3 linked regions of the Endozoicomonas sp. GU-1 genome follow. The protein of the gene in region 2 interacts with the protein of the main gene of each other region in a pairwise test. Links are inferred from orthologs where the notes say so. Each region holds a gene or a part of one and is shown on either strand. Other genes may lie near its edges. The genes, in order: sfsA, O3276_RS21045 and O3276_RS12350.

The links.
Region 1: the proteins of O3276_RS21045 (region 2) and sfsA interact in binary tests that used the Escherichia coli proteins (3 or more experiments, as listed by UniProt). The link is inferred for Endozoicomonas sp. GU-1 from one-to-one orthologs.
Region 3: the proteins of O3276_RS21045 (region 2) and O3276_RS12350 interact in binary tests that used the Escherichia coli proteins (3 or more experiments, as listed by UniProt). The link is inferred for Endozoicomonas sp. GU-1 from one-to-one orthologs.

Annotation. Positions count from the first base shown.
Region 1 is NZ_CP114771.1:2,797,021-2,802,187, reverse strand. Bases 849-3,747 are described here. They hold sfsA (DNA/RNA nuclease SfsA), read right to left. Parts: upstream 2,712-3,747; coding sequence 1,986-2,711; downstream 849-1,985. Other genes in these bases: dksA (RNA polymerase-binding protein DksA), read left to right, coding at 3,171-3,614; O3276_RS11590 (ankyrin repeat domain-containing protein), read left to right, coding at 849-1,801. In the rest of the region: O3276_RS11595 (ankyrin repeat and SOCS box protein), read left to right, coding at 1-366; more of O3276_RS11590, read left to right, coding at 581-848; tRNA glutamyl-Q(34) synthetase GluQRS, read left to right, coding at 3,876-4,781; O3276_RS11570 (hypothetical protein), read left to right, coding at 4,990-5,167. UniProt on the Escherichia coli protein: Binds to DNA non-specifically. Could be a regulatory factor involved in maltose metabolism.
Region 2 is NZ_CP114771.1:5,034,683-5,039,906, reverse strand. What follows is about bases 1,067-4,022. They hold O3276_RS21045 (glutamate-5-semialdehyde dehydrogenase), read right to left. Parts: upstream 3,186-4,022; coding sequence 1,947-3,185; downstream 1,067-1,946. Other genes in these bases: O3276_RS21040 (ATP-binding response regulator), read right to left, coding at 3,286-4,022; rsfS (ribosome silencing factor), read right to left, coding at 1,280-1,627; rlmH (23S rRNA (pseudouridine(1915)-N(3))-methyltransferase RlmH), read right to left, coding at 1,067-1,280. Outside these bases: more of rlmH, read right to left, coding at 813-1,066; more of O3276_RS21040, read right to left, coding at 4,023-4,842; O3276_RS21035 (SDR family oxidoreductase), read left to right, coding at 5,088-5,224. UniProt on the Escherichia coli protein: Catalyzes the NADPH-dependent reduction of L-glutamate 5-phosphate into L-glutamate 5-semialdehyde and phosphate. The product spontaneously undergoes cyclization to form 1-pyrroline-5-carboxylate.
Region 3 is NZ_CP114771.1:3,016,566-3,021,785, reverse strand. Bases 1,034-3,985 are described here. They hold O3276_RS12350 (LytR/AlgR family response regulator transcription factor), read right to left. Parts: upstream 2,903-3,985; coding sequence 2,165-2,902; downstream 1,034-2,164. Other genes in these bases: O3276_RS12345 (sensor histidine kinase), read right to left, coding at 2,946-3,950; hemC (hydroxymethylbilane synthase), read right to left, coding at 1,118-2,050; O3276_RS12360 (hypothetical protein), read left to right, coding at 1,034-1,069. In the rest of the region: more of O3276_RS12360, read left to right, coding at 1-1,033; argH (argininosuccinate lyase), read left to right, coding at 4,288-5,220. UniProt on the Escherichia coli protein: Member of the two-component regulatory system BtsS/BtsR, which is part of a nutrient-sensing regulatory network composed of BtsS/BtsR, the low-affinity pyruvate signaling system YpdA/YpdB and their respective target proteins, BtsT and YhjX.

The sequences.
Region 1 (5,167 bases), 2.2 Mb from region 2 along the record:
GCGGCACTGGCCAACGGGGCTGACCCGAATATTCCCGATTTTTACCACAAAACCCTGCTGCACAGGGCAGCCGAGGATGGTCACTTTGATATTGTCAAGACTCTGCTGGTCAACGGGGCTGACCCGAAATTCAAAGACTGGAATGGACGGACAGCCTGTCAATGTGCAATGACAGAAGCCATAAAAGAAGCCATCCAGCATTTCATGTCTGTACCTCACTCTCTCCAATTCTACTGCCGGGCCAGCATCCGGGGTCGGCTGGTCAAGTGTCTGCCCGACAACGGACTACCAATGAAGGAGGCGGTCAGGTTTCTGCCGCTTAATCCTCCAGCAATGCAGTATGTCGATCGCCTGCTGTCACTGTAGGGCGAGTCGGAGCTGCTCCGGGAGGCTGGCCGGAAATAGACTGCCCTACACGGCAACTGCTCCTGCGTAGCTCTGGCTCCTGCATCCATGCAGTCGTGCGGTTGCAATCAATTGGTCTAAAAATTTGCTTTTGTTCAGCAAATCCTATCTAAACTGGACACAGCACCCGAATAGCAAGGGTCAGGAAGGTAACCTATCGACGGATCAAACCTGAATTTCTATTGAGGGAGTACGTCACATTATCAACATTCTGGCTGAAGCAGCTGAAGATGGTGCCCTTGCCAGGGTCGAAACCCTTCTGGCCAACGGGGCTGATCCGAACAATTACCTATATGCCTGTTACACCCCGCTGCAGCATGCCGCTAAGGAGGGTCACCATGCTATTGTCAAGATCCTGCTGGCCTACCGGGCTGACCCGAACCTCACCCGGGGTTTGATGTCAGCCTTACACTTTGCCGTTGAATATGGTCATCTTGATGTATACAAAACCCTGCTACCTGTTACCCATCAGCTGGACTGGAACAGACTGTTACAGGGCTTTTCCTTTCATGGATGGGAGGATCAAGTTGAAGTGGCATTGGCCAAAGGAGCTGACCCGAACACTCTTGTAGATGGCCACGCCCCGCTGCACGGGGCAGCTGCCGCTGGTCACCTTGCTATTGTCGTGGTCCTGCTGGCTAACGGAGCTGCCCCGAACATTCTCGGAAATGGCAATTACACCGCGCTGCACAGGGCAGCCATCGCTGGTCACTCTGCTATTGTCGAGACCCTGCTGGCCTCCGGGGCTGACCCGAACCTCAAGTGCATGAATGGGTTGACAGCCTTGCAATCTGCTGTTGACTGCGGTCATCTCGAGGTGTACAAAACCCTGTTACCTAAAGCCCATCAGCTGGACTGGAACAGCCTGTTGCAGAAATTTTCCATTCATGGATGGGCGGATCAAGTTGAAGTGGCGCTGGTCAAGGGGGCTGACCCGAACAGGCCCGGAGTTGTCAACTACACCCCGCTGCACCGGGCAGCTGATGCGGGTCACCTTGCTATTGTCGAGACCCTGCTGGCCAGCGGAGCTGACCCGAATATGCCCGGAAAGGGCGGTCATACCCCGCTGCACCAGGCAGTCAATGCCTGCCTCGTTGCTTGCAAAGATCGCAATGCGATTGTCGAGACACTTCTGGTAAACGGGGCTGATCCGAACCTCAGGGATAAGCATGGTCGGGCCGCCTGGCAACATGGAACGCCTGCAACAAAAAACATCATCCAGAATTTTATTTCTGTCCCTCGTTTGCCGTCTCTCAAATCGCGCTGCCGGAGCAGCATCCGGGGCCGATTGATCAAACACCTGGATCGCAACAAGCTGCCAATGAAGCAGGCGGTCAAGTCGCTGCCGCTGCCGTATTCGGTAACGCAGTACATCTACCTGCCGCTGTCACGGTAGAGCGAGCCGGAGCTACCCTGGCAGGCCATAGGTGTGCCATATCTCCGATTCCTGCGGTTTACCTGAACGCCTGCACAGCTAAAAGGCAGCGACAAAAATTCCAGTGCCACGATTCATATTGCTCAGTGCTACAACTCACATCTTCGTTCTCACGGGCACCGAACAGAACCAGGGCATTGGGTTGTTATCCAACCGGCAACTGCCGGACCAAGGTAATGTTGTCCGGCGACATGTCTGCCCCCCAGGCCATCACCTCCACGCCAGCAGCAACCGCCTTTTGCAGTTCTTCTGCATAAACCGGATCAATCGCCTGTGCCGCCGCCACATGGTCAATACCGGTATGCTGAACGCAGAAAAACAACACGGATCGATGGCCATCAGCAACCATCTGGGTGAGTTCTCGCAGATGTTTGGTGCCCCGGCTGGTGACGGCATCCGGGAACAGGCCAAGCCCATTCCCCATTGCCAGCGTGACACTTTTAACTTCCACATAACAGTTAGGCAGGCCCTCCTGTTGCAGCAGCAGATCAATTCTGCTCTTTTCTTCACCATAACGAACTTCACGGCGGACGCTCTGGTAGCCGGACAGCTCTGACACCTGGCCAGACCGCACAAGCTCCTCAACCAGGGCATTGGCTCGTCCGGTATTCAGCCCTGCCAGGGTGAGGCGTTCTTCGCCGTTAAACGCCACCGGAATTTCCGCCTGTTCCCAGGTACAGGGGTATTTACGCCGGGGATTTCCTGAGTCGGAATACCATACCCGATACCCCGGGTAGAGGCAGTTTTTCATGGAGCCGGTATTCGGGCAATGCAGGGTAATCTGTGAGCCATCAGCCAGCTCAACATCGGCCATGAAACGTTTGTATCTTTTTATCAGGCGGGCCTCAGATAGCCTATTATCGTATTTCATCAGGGGTGCTCATTACTTAATTTCATTAATTTACGTATTGAAATTCTAAAATAGCATCCTAAGATGCCGATTCATCATACCTGACCCTACAGGACTGACAGGCTCTCTGAATCCATTGGGTAGCAGATTCGGAGAATATTATCAGTTGACCTGAGTACAGGTTTTGGTCAATGTCAGAAAGCGGATGACATTTTTTTATGGCGTCTTGCCATGGGTTTTGGTAGTTTCTCCGCTTCTTTAAGGAAGGCAAGAGGCAAGTGCCAGGAGCTTTTGTTCTCGCCAGGCACCCGTGGTGTTGACCTTGGCTTTCAGGGAGCCGGTTTACCGGCAGTAACAGAGGGATCGCAGAGGCTGCTTTCAACAGGCAGAACGCGAGCGCCTCTAAATGGAGAGATCCAGGATTCTTGCTCATTTGAGAGATCCCCTGGCTCATGAATAGAAGGTGGTGAGGCTGTAATCATGTCAGCACAGAAAAACGCGGATACAGGCAATCTGCTCAAATCGTATACCCCCTACCAGGAAAAGGATGGGGAAGAATACATGAACGAGCAACAGATCGCTCACTTCACCAGGATCCTGCAAAACTGGAAGCAGGAGCTGATGGAAGAAGTGGATCGTACAGTGAACCATATGCAGGATGAGGCCGCGAACTTCCCTGATCCGGCGGACCGCGCCAGTCAGGAAGAAGAGTTCAGCCTTGAACTGAGAACCCGTGACCGTGAGCGTAAACTGATCAAGAAAATCAACGATACGCTGTCCCGGATCGAAGAAGACGATTACGGTTTCTGCGACAGCTGTGGCGTAGAAATCGGCATTCGTCGCCTGGAAGCCCGCCCCACTGCTACGTTGTGTATCGACTGTAAGACACTGGCCGAGATCAAGGAAAGACAGCTGGGTAACTGATGTACCCGGATGATGAATCAGACTATGGTACGTTAGTACCATAGTCTGATTCATTGTCGACCGGTTCTTTATAGTTAAGGAACTGTCCTGAAATCACTTCGACATTTCTACAGACGCTACCCGAAAAGCCGGAACCGTTTGTGCTTTTGCCGGTGGCGGCCAGCGACCTTTTCCCCGACTGAGTAAAATGATGAAGTTATTCCGGGACAAATCCTGACGGCACTCACTCAAGACCACTTGCCTGATTGATCATCACTTCCTATGGGCGACACACTGAGCACCCCCTCCTACGTTGGACGTTTTGCGCCGTCTCCTTCCGGCCCTCTGCACTTTGGCTCTCTGGTTGCGGCACTGGCCAGTTATCTGGATGCTCAGGCCCATCAGGGAAAATGGCTCGTGCGCATGGAAGACATTGACCCGCCAAGAGAACAGCCCAAAGCGGCCGACCTGATTCTCAAGGCGCTGGACGTTTATGGCCTGCATTGGGATGACAGCGTGCTGTTTCAGAGTGATCGCAGCGAAGCCTATGACCAGGCCCTGGACACTCTGCTCCGTACCGAGAGACTTTACCCCTGTACCTGCACCCGCAAGAAACTGGCCGGTTTGAACGGTGTGTACCCCGGTTACTGTCGCCATCATCGTGGCATCCCAAACCAGCCCCATAGCCTCAGGCTGTTGTGCCATGACGATATCATGCAATTTCAGGATCGTATTCAGGGCGATCAGCGGTTTGATTTAAGCGCCCTTGGTGATTTTATTCTCAAGCGCAAAGATGGGCTATACGCCTACCAACTGGCCGTTTGCGTTGATGATCACTTTCAGGGGGTTACCCATATTGTCAGGGGGGTAGACATTCTGGATTCAACCCCGAGACAGCTCTATCTGCAAAGCCAGCTACAGTATCCGCACCCGGTCTATGCCCATGTTCCGGTGATTACCCGGAACCCCGGCCATAAACTCAGCAAGCAAAACCATGCGCCCGCCATACCACTGGACAACCCCCGTCCACTGATGATCAAGGCATTGTCGGCATTTGGCCTGAAACCAGAGCCAGACCTGTTGATGAACTCTGTTGAAGAGATCCTGTCCTGGGGAATAAAAAACTGGACCATGAGCAACATGGCGGGAAAAAAAGAGATTTTGCAGAACTCTCTGGACGACCGTTGACGTTTTGCGGCAATTCCAGCGAAACGGGGAGTCTGAGCTCAGACAGTCGCCATAAACCCGAAGGACGGGCAATGAAACGTCAACAGACCCCGGGCAAGCCTACCGTTATCCTGTCGAACATGTTATATATGGTTGAATAAATCCTGTCCAGAGGCCTTCAGGCACCTGGAAATGGGCCACAACAAAAAGATGTGTTCAAGGAGCGAATATGTCGATAGTCTTTAAAACAGCTCTGGCTGCTGCTCTGTCATTTTTCGCCGTAAACCTGACGGCAAATACCCTGACTTTTTCCTCTTTGAGTGGTACTTCCAGCAGGCCTGCGGCAGAGAACCCTGACTTCTGTGATGCCGCGAGACGAACCCGGGAACAGCTTATACGTCAAGAAC
Region 2 (5,224 bases):
GCCTGTGGTATGAGTCCCGGAGTAGAGAGTCGGGTCCAGACGTTTCAAGTCCCGATCATTGATTCGGCCTACATAGCCGATGCTGTGGGCAAAACGCTTTCCTTCGGGGTACTGCCGAATCAGTTCAGCATTGATATCCACCCCCGGCAAACGGAAAAGATTCACCGAAATGCGGGCAATCTCTTGGCGGTAAGATCAAACTTCAGAGGGACCGCTTCATAAGGTCGGCGTCGTTTCACCCGTTGATGAAAACGCTGCAGCTCACCGTCGGTCAGAGACAAAATATGACCAATATCATCCAGCAAACCAGCAAGATCTTTGGTCTGCTCCCGAACAATCGACAATATATGGCTGGGCTTGTTAACGGCAAGAAGCTTGCCATTGGTGTCGTATATCAGGCCACGGGTAGGAGGGATTGGCTGAGCCAGTACACGATTCTCATCCGATTGCGTTGACAACTCATTGTAGCGAACAACCTGAAGATAGAAGAGGCGGGAAACCAGCCCCATAGCAAGGAGCACCATAAAGCCAATGGCAACCCAGATCCGGATATTTACCAGTCTTTTTTCTGCCCCATGGTCCTTTAAGGTATCCTGCGGCATGTTATATCTCAGTCATCAGTCGTATGGTCAAAGGGCTGCTCTTAAATGCATCAACTGATACATTAGCCTGTTAATACACAAATATTAAACGTAAAAAATGCAGTGTTTCTCAAGAAAAAACACTGCATTTCAAATAAAAACTCTCACCAGAAAGCTAGCCTTCACTTTTACTTGAGTGAAAGTACTTCGTCAATCAAGGTTACATCAGTTTTACTTGTGGTAGGGATGATTGTGAAGAATGCTCCAGGCTCTGTAAACCTGCTCAGCCACCACAACCCGGACCAGCGGGTGCGGCAATGTTAATGGCGACAATGACCAGCGGAGATCCGCCTTTGCCAGGCATGATGCATGTAAACCTTCCGGCCCGCCGACCAGTAAACTGACGTTGCGGCCACTGTGCAGCCACGCTCCCATGTTGTCCGCCAGCTTCTCTGTGCTCCAGGCCTTGCCCATAATTTCCATGGTGACCACCAGGTCGCCTGAACCCACAGCAGCGAGCATCTGGCCAGCCTCTTTCTCCTGAAGGCGATTAATATCAGAGCCTTTACTGCGCTTACCGAGAGGAATCTCAACAAGCTCCAGTTTCACGTCCGCACCCAGCCGACGACTGTATTCCCTGTAGCCCTCTTCAACCCAACCCGGCATTTTTGAGCCAACCGATATCAGCCGAATCCGCATCAGGAGGGCTCAGCGACAACCAGGTCAGCACTGTCCCAAAGTCTTTCCAGGTCATAGAACTGGCGGGTAGCAGGCAGCATCAGGTGGACAACGACATCACCAAGATCCACCAGAACCCACTCGGACTTGTCCTGACCTTCAACCCCTAACGGTCGAACACCCTGTTTCTTACACTGCTCAATGACATTATCCGCCAGCGACTTTACATGGCGGTTGGAGGTACCACAGGCAATCACCATAAAATCGGTCACACTGGTTTGACCCGAAACATTCAAACAGGTGATTTCATTACCTTTTACTTCTTCAATAGCTTCGACAACAAGCTGTTTTAACTCATCAGAATGCATAGACTGCAAAATTAACCTCGTATTGACGATCCGGCAGAGCATGGTTTGTTACCCTGTGCCGAATCAGGCCATTTAAACAGGGCAGGCTCTCAGCATTAATCATAGAAGTCAATGCCCGATACCCTCCAGAGGCGGAAATCCACTATCAGAGCAGTAAGTAGTTAACCAAATGAAATCATATATTTCTGACTAAGTTGTCAGTCACTCTGCGGCGTTGCAACTCCGGTCACATAGCTACGGCTATGCTCCCTACGTTGCGCCTTGCATAGCAACTGCCCACTTAGCCAGAAATATACGATTCCATTTGGCCAACTACTTATCACTGGCGAATATGGCCATCCCCAAAAACCACATACTTTTGCGAAGTCAGCCCTTCCAGGCCGACTGGCCCACGGGCATGGATTTTGTCGGTAGAGATACCAATTTCAGCACCCAGCCCATATTCAAACCCGTCGGCAAAACGGGTGGATGCATTCACCATAACAGAGCTTGAATCCACCTCCCGCATAAAGCGGCGGGCACGGGTAAAATCTTCAGTGACGATGGCATCGGTATGATGAGAACCGTAGCGATTGATATGAGCAATTGCTTCATCCATATCCAGAACCACTTTAATGGCCAGAACAGGGCCAAGATACTCTTCTGACCAGTCTTCTTCTGTTGCTGCTATCGCACCGGGCAGAATCTCACAGGTGACGGGGCATCCCCGCAGCTCAACACCCTTCTGGGAATAAAGTCCTGAAAGCTCCCGCAGCAAAGGCTGAGCCACATCCTGATGCACCAGCAACGTTTCCATGGCATTGCACACACCATAGCGATGGGTTTTTGCATTCATGGCAATCCGGACGGCCTTGCTGTGATCTGCCCGATCATCCAGATAGACATGGCAGACACCGTCCAGGTGTTTAATCACCGGTACCCGGGCGTCGGCACTGATGCGCTCAATCAGTCCCTTGCCACCACGAGGTACGATCACATCGACATACTCAGACATGGTGATCAGCACACCGACAGCGGCACGGTCAATAGTTTCAACCACCTGCACCGCATCTTCAGGCAGCCCTGCCTGGGCCAGCCCCTGCTGAATGCACCGGGCAATAGCCTGATTGGAATGAATGGACTCACTGCCTCCACGGAGAATAACCGCATTGCCAGATTTCAGACACAGGCTTGCTGCTTCCACGGTGACGTTCGGACGGGACTCATAGATAATGCCAATGACGCCCAGAGGCACCCGCATTTTGCCTATCTGAATACCGCTGGGCACATACTTCATATCATCAATAGTGCCGATGGGGTCTGGCAGGGCGGCCACCTGACGGAGACCTTCAATCATGGTATCAATTCGGGCATCGGTCAGTTCAAGGCGATCCAGCATGGCGGCATCAAGCCCACGCTCCCGGCCAGCGTCCAGATCCCGGGTATTGACAAACTTCAGCTGAGAACGATCCGCTTCCAGTGCGTCTGCTATCGCCAGAAGTGCCCTGTTTTTCATCGCAGTATCAGCAACGGCCATCTCCTTACTGGCCTGCCGGGCTCTCTGGCCCAGTCCATGCATGTACTCCGTCACTTGATCAGCCAATGTCTTTTCTCCCGGCAACTTGCATCACCACTATCGTTTATTCTCTGCAATAAAAGGCTGCAAAACAGCCATATTATCAGTCCGCAATCGGCATGGTAAATTCAAATATCGTCCCGCCTTCCGGGTGACGCTGGAATGTCAACCGACCACCATGGGACTGAATAATGGAGTGACACACTGTCAGCCCAATACCCATACCATCCGCCTTGGTGGTGTAAAACGGCGTAAACAGTTTTTCTTCGGCATCATCTGCCAGACCATGGCCACGGTCAATGACCGACACTTTGACAAAGTTATCATCCAGCTTTTCGGTGCGAACATAGACACCGATACTGCGGGTCTCCATATCTCTCATCGCTTCCATGCCATTACGAATCAGGTTCAATGCCACCTGCTGGATCTGCACAGGGTCAACCTTCACATTCGGAAGCCCCTCTTCCTGCTCCAGATGAATTTCCATGTGGTTGTTACGGGCGTCAACTTCGGCAAGCTTGTAGGTATCCTGAATCAACCGGTTGGGATCGACGCTGCCGAGAACATGGTCCGGCTTCTTCACAAAAGAACGAATACGGGCAATGATTTCCCCGGCCCGTCGGGCCTGGGTATTGACTTTTTCCATGGCCTCGGAAAGACCAAGGTCATCGGCCAATTCCAGCCGGGCCAGCATTCTTCTGGCCACCTGGGCGTAATTGGAAATCGCGGTCAATGGCTGATTTACCTCGTGGGCAAAGCCAGCGGCCATCTCACCCATGGTGCTCAACCGGGAGACGTGGGTCAGCTGCTCTTTCTGGCTTTCCAGTTCATCCAGGGCCTTCTGCAGGGCTTCCTGCTGCCTTTTTTTCTCGGAAATATCCCTGAACACAACCACTGCGCCACTGGGGGCACTGTTTTCCATAATCGGCGTACAGGAAAAATCCACCGGAAACGGCGAACCGTCACTGTGCAGGAACGTGGCATTTTCAACGGTTTTACTGACACCCTTGCCCAGGGATACCTCAATCGGTGCCAGTGGCCCTGATGGGGCATCTTCACTGCCTTTCATTAACTGAATCAGGTTCTGGCCCGTCAGTTGTTCTATGGACCAGCCGGTCATGGCAGAGGCTGCCGGGTTGGCAAAGGTAATCAGTCCCAGTCGATCAAGGCCGAATATCCCTTCATTCATACTTTCCAGAATGCGGGCCTTATCAGCCTCCAGCTGTCGATTTCTCGCGGAAAGTGCCTGTTCAAGCTTATGGATTTTCAACTGGGTCTGTACCCGGGCAATGACCTCTTCCGCTTGAAATGGCTTGGAGATAAAGTCCACTGCGCCGGTTTCCAGGCCCCTGACCTTGTCTTTGGTATCATCCAGGGCGGACAGGAAAATCACGGTTATATTGCGGGTTTCCGGGCTTTCCTTCAGCCGTTGGCAGACCTCATAGCCATCCATGCCGGGCATCATAATATCCAGCAACACTAAAGCGGGTTTTGCCTTGACAGCGATCCTGAGAGCACTCTCTCCATTCTTGGCAATAAGAAGCTTATAGCCACGGCCACTGAGGGTTTGCAGTAATACCTGCAAATTGGTCGGATTGTCATCCACAAGAAGAATACGCTCTTCTTCATGCTGCTCTACAGGAGCTTCAGCCAGATACATCGTCAGCAGATCCTGATTTCAGAAGGTTCATCAATGTAAAAATAGACGGAAATAAGTGGCTTATCTTACTATAACTTCGGCTTTTATCAGAGACCTTACTGCCATCAATCACTCTGGCCAATGTTTTCAACGTTGAGAATTCTTTTCCTGAGTCCTCTTATTCATGTTTCAATAGAGCTATTTCCCGTATTGATCCAATGGCGTTGAATGGCCCGTGATCATTAACTCATAACGACCGAGTGCTTATGAAAATACTATTGATTGGTGGTACCGGGCTGATCGGCCAGGAAGTACAACGGTTGCTCCTTGACAAGCAGATCCATTGTATCGTTCCGAAAAGGGATGAATTAAATCTGGAAAATCCTGAGTCCATTGATGCCTG
Region 3 (5,220 bases), 2.0 Mb from region 2 along the record:
CATACCCCGTCAGAGTGGAATTTTTGGTGGCGATTCTGGAGGTTTGGCATCTGAAAGCCCGTCAGTATCCAGGAGCTTCTTTGATGCACCCAGTAGGTTTAGTTTTGGATCTGCGGCACAACAATCAGTACCCCCGTCAAGACCAATGGGCTTATTTGGTACACTCAGTGGGTTGACGTTTGGTCCACCCGGCGGGTCGAAAAATGCAGGGTTTGGATCAGAGCCCTCGTCAGGATCCACGAGCTTGTTTGGTCCACCCGGCGGGTCGAAAAATGCAGGGTTTGGATCAGAGCCCTCGTCAGGATCCACGAGCTTGTTTGGTCCACCTGGCGGGTCGAAAAATGCAGGGTTTGGATCAGAGCCCTCGTCAGGATCCACGAGCTTGTCTGGTCCACCTGGCGGGTCGAAAAATGCAGGGTTTGGATCAGAGCCCTCGTCAGGATCCACGAGCTTGTTTGCTTCACCCGGAGGGTCGAAAAAGGTTGGGTTTGGATCAGAACCCTCGTCAGGATCCACGAGCTTGTTTGGTCCACCCAGCGGGTCGAAAAAGGTTGGGTTTGGATCAGAGCCCTCGTCAGGATCCACGAGCTTGTTTGTTCCACTCGGCGGGTCGAAAAAGGTTGGGTTTGGATCAGAGCCCTCGTCAGGATCCACGAGCTTGTTTGGTCCACCCGGCGGGTCAAAAAATGTTGGGTTTGGATCAGTGCCCTCGTCAGGATCCACGAGCTTGTTTGGCACACCCGGTGGGTCGAAAAATGTTGGATCTGCGGCACAACAATCAGAGCCCCCATCAGGATTCACGGGCTTATTTGGCGCACCCGGCAGGTCAGAAAATGTTGGATCTGCGTCACAATCAATGCCCCCGTCAGGATCCACGGGCTTATTTGGTGCACTCAGTGGGGTGGGAAATTTTGGATGGATGGAGGCACCACAAGTGCCATCCAGTACCGGATTTGTACCAATACCCGCTGGCGTTGAGCCCGGATTTACTGGCTCGGATCCCGCAACAGCATTGACATTTCTTTCTTCTCAGGAAGAAGAGTTTATTGATTTTGACGATATTCTTTAGGTTTTAATCAAGAGTAGTTTTCAACACCAACGCCGTCGGAAGGCGGCTTTAACTGCCCTCCGCAGAGCTCAATCCAGCAAGGATTTTATCCGCCCCCTGTTTCAGCAGTGATTCAGCCACCTGAATACCCGCAGATTCATACTCTTCAGCGGTACAGGTCACTTCACTGCGATAAATGGTCTGGCCATCAGGGCTGCCGACCAGGCCTCTGAGAAATAGACGGTCTCCGTCCAGTTCTGCAAATCCGCCAATCGGGACCTGACAACCACCGTTCAGTCGTCTGTTCATGGCCCGTTCAGCACCCACCCGGATGGCCGTGTGCTCGTCGTGCAAAGGGGCAATCAGTTGTCTGGTTTGCTCGTCATCCTGGCGTAACTCAATACCGACGGCACCCTGTCCGGCCGCTGGCAGGCTCACCGTGGTATCCAGGTAACTGCGAATGCGGTCAGCCATCGCCAGTCGAATCAATCCTGCGGCTGCCAGGATGATAGCGTCATATTGACCGTCATCCAGTTTGGCCAGACGGGTATTCACATTACCCCGCAGAAACTGAATGGTCAGATCAGGACGGGCAGCCAGTATCTGACACTGCCGGCGCAGGCTTGATGTGCCAACAACGGCACCCGGTGGGAGTTCGTCCAGAGAAGCATAGTGATTGGAGACAAAGGCATCCCGTGGGTCTTCCCGCGGGCAGATAACCCCAAGACCAAGCCCTTCGGGAAACTCCATGGGGACATCCTTCATGGAATGCACCGCAATATCGGCACGACCTTCCAGCAGCGCATTTTCCAGCTCTTTGACAAACAGCCCCTTGCCACCAATTTTCGCCAGTGGCGCGTCCAGAATGCGGTCGCCCTGGCTGGTCATTTTGACCAGTTCGACCCGGATATCCGGATGATGGTGTTCCAGCTGCTGTTTGACATATTCCGCCTGCCACAGGGCAAGGGCGCTTTTACGGGTGGCGATACGAACGGTTTTCACAGGATTGATGGCTTCTATTGTTCAAACAGTTGTGAGAGATAATACGACAGACCGGCTTTAAGAGACAGAGGCAGGCTCTGTTGGCCAAGCAGAGCCCGGAAGGGAGGTCAGACGTTACAGGGATTGCATGATTTTTTTGATCAACGGCACATGACGTCGGCTGATGGACAGTGGCTGTGGCACCTCCCTGAGATGGATAAAACAGTGCCCCTTATCATCCCGGGACAGACTTTCAATGGCATCACGGCGCACCAGCGCATTTCGGTGAATTCTGACAAAGTGCTGGCTGTGGTCTTCTTCCAGGGTTTTGAGCGAATCATCAATCAGCACTTCACCCTGGCGATGATGGACCGTCACATATTTATTATCCGCCATAAAGTAGAGCACATCATTCAGGGGAACCAACTCGATACCGCGCAGGGTTTTGGCGGCGATATGGCCCTGCGCCTGATGCTCTGGCAGATGGTCGTTCAGCCAGGCCAGTTGCAGACGATTCACTTTGCTGGCACGTTGTAATGCCTGATGCAAATGGTCCTGACGAATCGGTTTCAGCAGGTAACCCACGGCCTGGGCATCAAACGCTTCCAGGGCATGATTGTCATAGGCGGTGCAGAAAACCACGGCCGGTGGCTGGTCCATGGCGCTGATATACCTGGCAGCCTCCAGCCCGCCCATTACGGGCATACGAATGTCCATCAATACGATATCGGGGTGGTACTGGCTGCACAGATCGATGGCATCCCGTCCATTGCTGGCCTCATGTTCAAGCACCATAAAGTTATCAATCCGGCCAATCAGGTGTCTCAGCCGTTCCCGGGCCAGTGGCTCATCATCAACAATCAGGACATTCATTGTTCAGTGATCGGTTCCCGTCAGTAATTTATCAATGTTCTTATCAAATTTGTAAATCAACAGCGTTGTCCCATTGGCAGGGATAGCGCACCTGCGCCGTGTACCATTTGACCCCGGAATGCTCCCGGATATCCGTAGTCAGGCTGGCTTTGCTGCCATAGAGCATCGCCAGGCGGGAACGGATATTGTTCAGGGCAATCTGATTGCCCTTGGAAATGGTCTCAGTATATGGCATCGGATTTTCTACAGAAATCTGAACCATTTGCTGATCAATGTTGATGCTGATGGTAATGAAGCCACCGGCCTCCAGCGGCTGAATGCCATGGTAAATGGCGTTCTCCACCAAAGGCTGCAAGGTAAAGGGAGGAATAGACAGCCTGTGCGGAAGTTCACCAACCAGCCACTTGACCTCAAGGCGCTCACCCAGCCTTTGCTGCTCGATTCTCAGGTAACTTTCGCTGATCTGTATCTCTTTCTGGATGGGGACGACCGCACTCTTGTTCTGACCGGGATTTTGCAGGCTGGCCCTGAACAGGTCTGACAGGTCTTCCACCGCCTGCTCTGCTTTTTCAGGGTTGACCTGAATCAGGCTGGCAATAATGTTCATGGAATTAAACAGGAAATGCGGGCGCATCGTCGCCTGCAATGAGTCGAGGCGGGCATTGTGGATAACCTGTTGCTGCAAACTGACTTCATACTGAATGTAAAAATAGCGCAGCAGCATGGCCGAGATAATCAGTGCCGCCAGCAGATTGCGGTTGACCTGCTGCCAGTCCGGTGCAAAGTGAACAGGCGACAGCAAGGTCTGAGAGAGCAACGTAAGCAGCAGCGTAATGATCTGTACGCCCAACAGAGAAATCATAACCGACTGCCAGATGGGAAGCCCCTTCAGGAAAGGCCTGGCCAGATAGAGAAAGGCGCTGCTGGAGAGCACAATCCACTGAACAAACAGTGACAGCATGGCCAGTCGTGTCCAGCTGAAGTCGACCTCGCCAGGCAGGGCAAGCACCTGAACCAGGACAAACAACTCAGAAATCAGCACCAGCATAAACACCGACTGACCTGACCCAAGGTCGGGGAGAAAAAGTCATCTTTGTTGTGCCGGGGCTGGATCATCATAGGGCGGCTCTTGTTCTCAATGCTAAGTACTTATTTGAGAACCCGTTTTTATCAGGGGCTGTTTATCTCAGGCGGCCTCTCAGGTAAAAGGCAGTTCATTATTGTTATCGGAAGTCTGTCTATTCTCTTGCCCGGAAGGAGGCTGTGGGCGATGCAATCAAGCCATGACACCGATATAATGCCTCCGCTCACAACGCGCCAATGCCGGAGCGGTATTGATTGTACGTTCGTCTTTAAAAAATGAGAACCGGGTGGGGAAGAGATTAATGTCGGCAAGCCATTCAGCAGATCAGGGTGAAAAGCACAGTAACCACAGCTCTAATCAACAATGGGGTGGGCGTTTCAGCGAAGGTGTCGATGCCTTTGTTGCCCGTTTTACCGCTTCTATTGATTTTGACCGACGCCTTTATCGCCACGATATTCAGGGGTCAATGGCCCATGCCCGGATGCTGCACCGGGCGGGTATTCTGAGCGAAGATGAACTCAATGCCATTATCTCTGGCCTTGAAGGTATTCTTGAGGATATTGAGCAGGACCGTATCGACTGGTCCATTGAGCTTGAAGACATCCACATGAATATCGAGGCTCGCCTGACGGATCGCATTGGCGCTGCCGGCAAAAAACTGCACACCGGGCGCTCCAGAAATGACCAGGTCGCTACCGACATTCGTTTATGGCTGCGTGATGAGATTGACGCCATATCAGCAGAACTCAAGCGCCTGCAGCACGGCCTGCTGGTGGTTGCCGAGCGTGAAGCCGACACCATCATGCCAGGCTTTACCCATCTGCAAACAGCGCAGCCTGTGACCTTCGGTCATCACCTTATGGCCTGGTATGAGATGCTGGTGCGTGACGATGAGCGCCTGCAGGACTGCCGCAAGCGTGTTAATATCAGCCCTCTGGGTGCTGCTGCACTGGCAGGCACCACCTACCCTGTTGATCGGGAATATACGGCTTCTGCCCTTGGTTTTGAGCGCCCTTCCCGCAACTCTCTGGACTCCGTCAGTGACCGGGACTTTGCCATTGAGTTCTGTGCCGCCGGGGCCCTGATCATGACGCATTTGTCACGCATGTCTGAAGAACTGGTGCTGTGGACTTCAGCGCAGTTTAACTTTATTGACCTGCCAGATCGCTTCTGTACCGGCTCTTCCATTATGCCGCAGAAGAAAAACCCCGATGTGCCGGAACTGGTCAGAGGC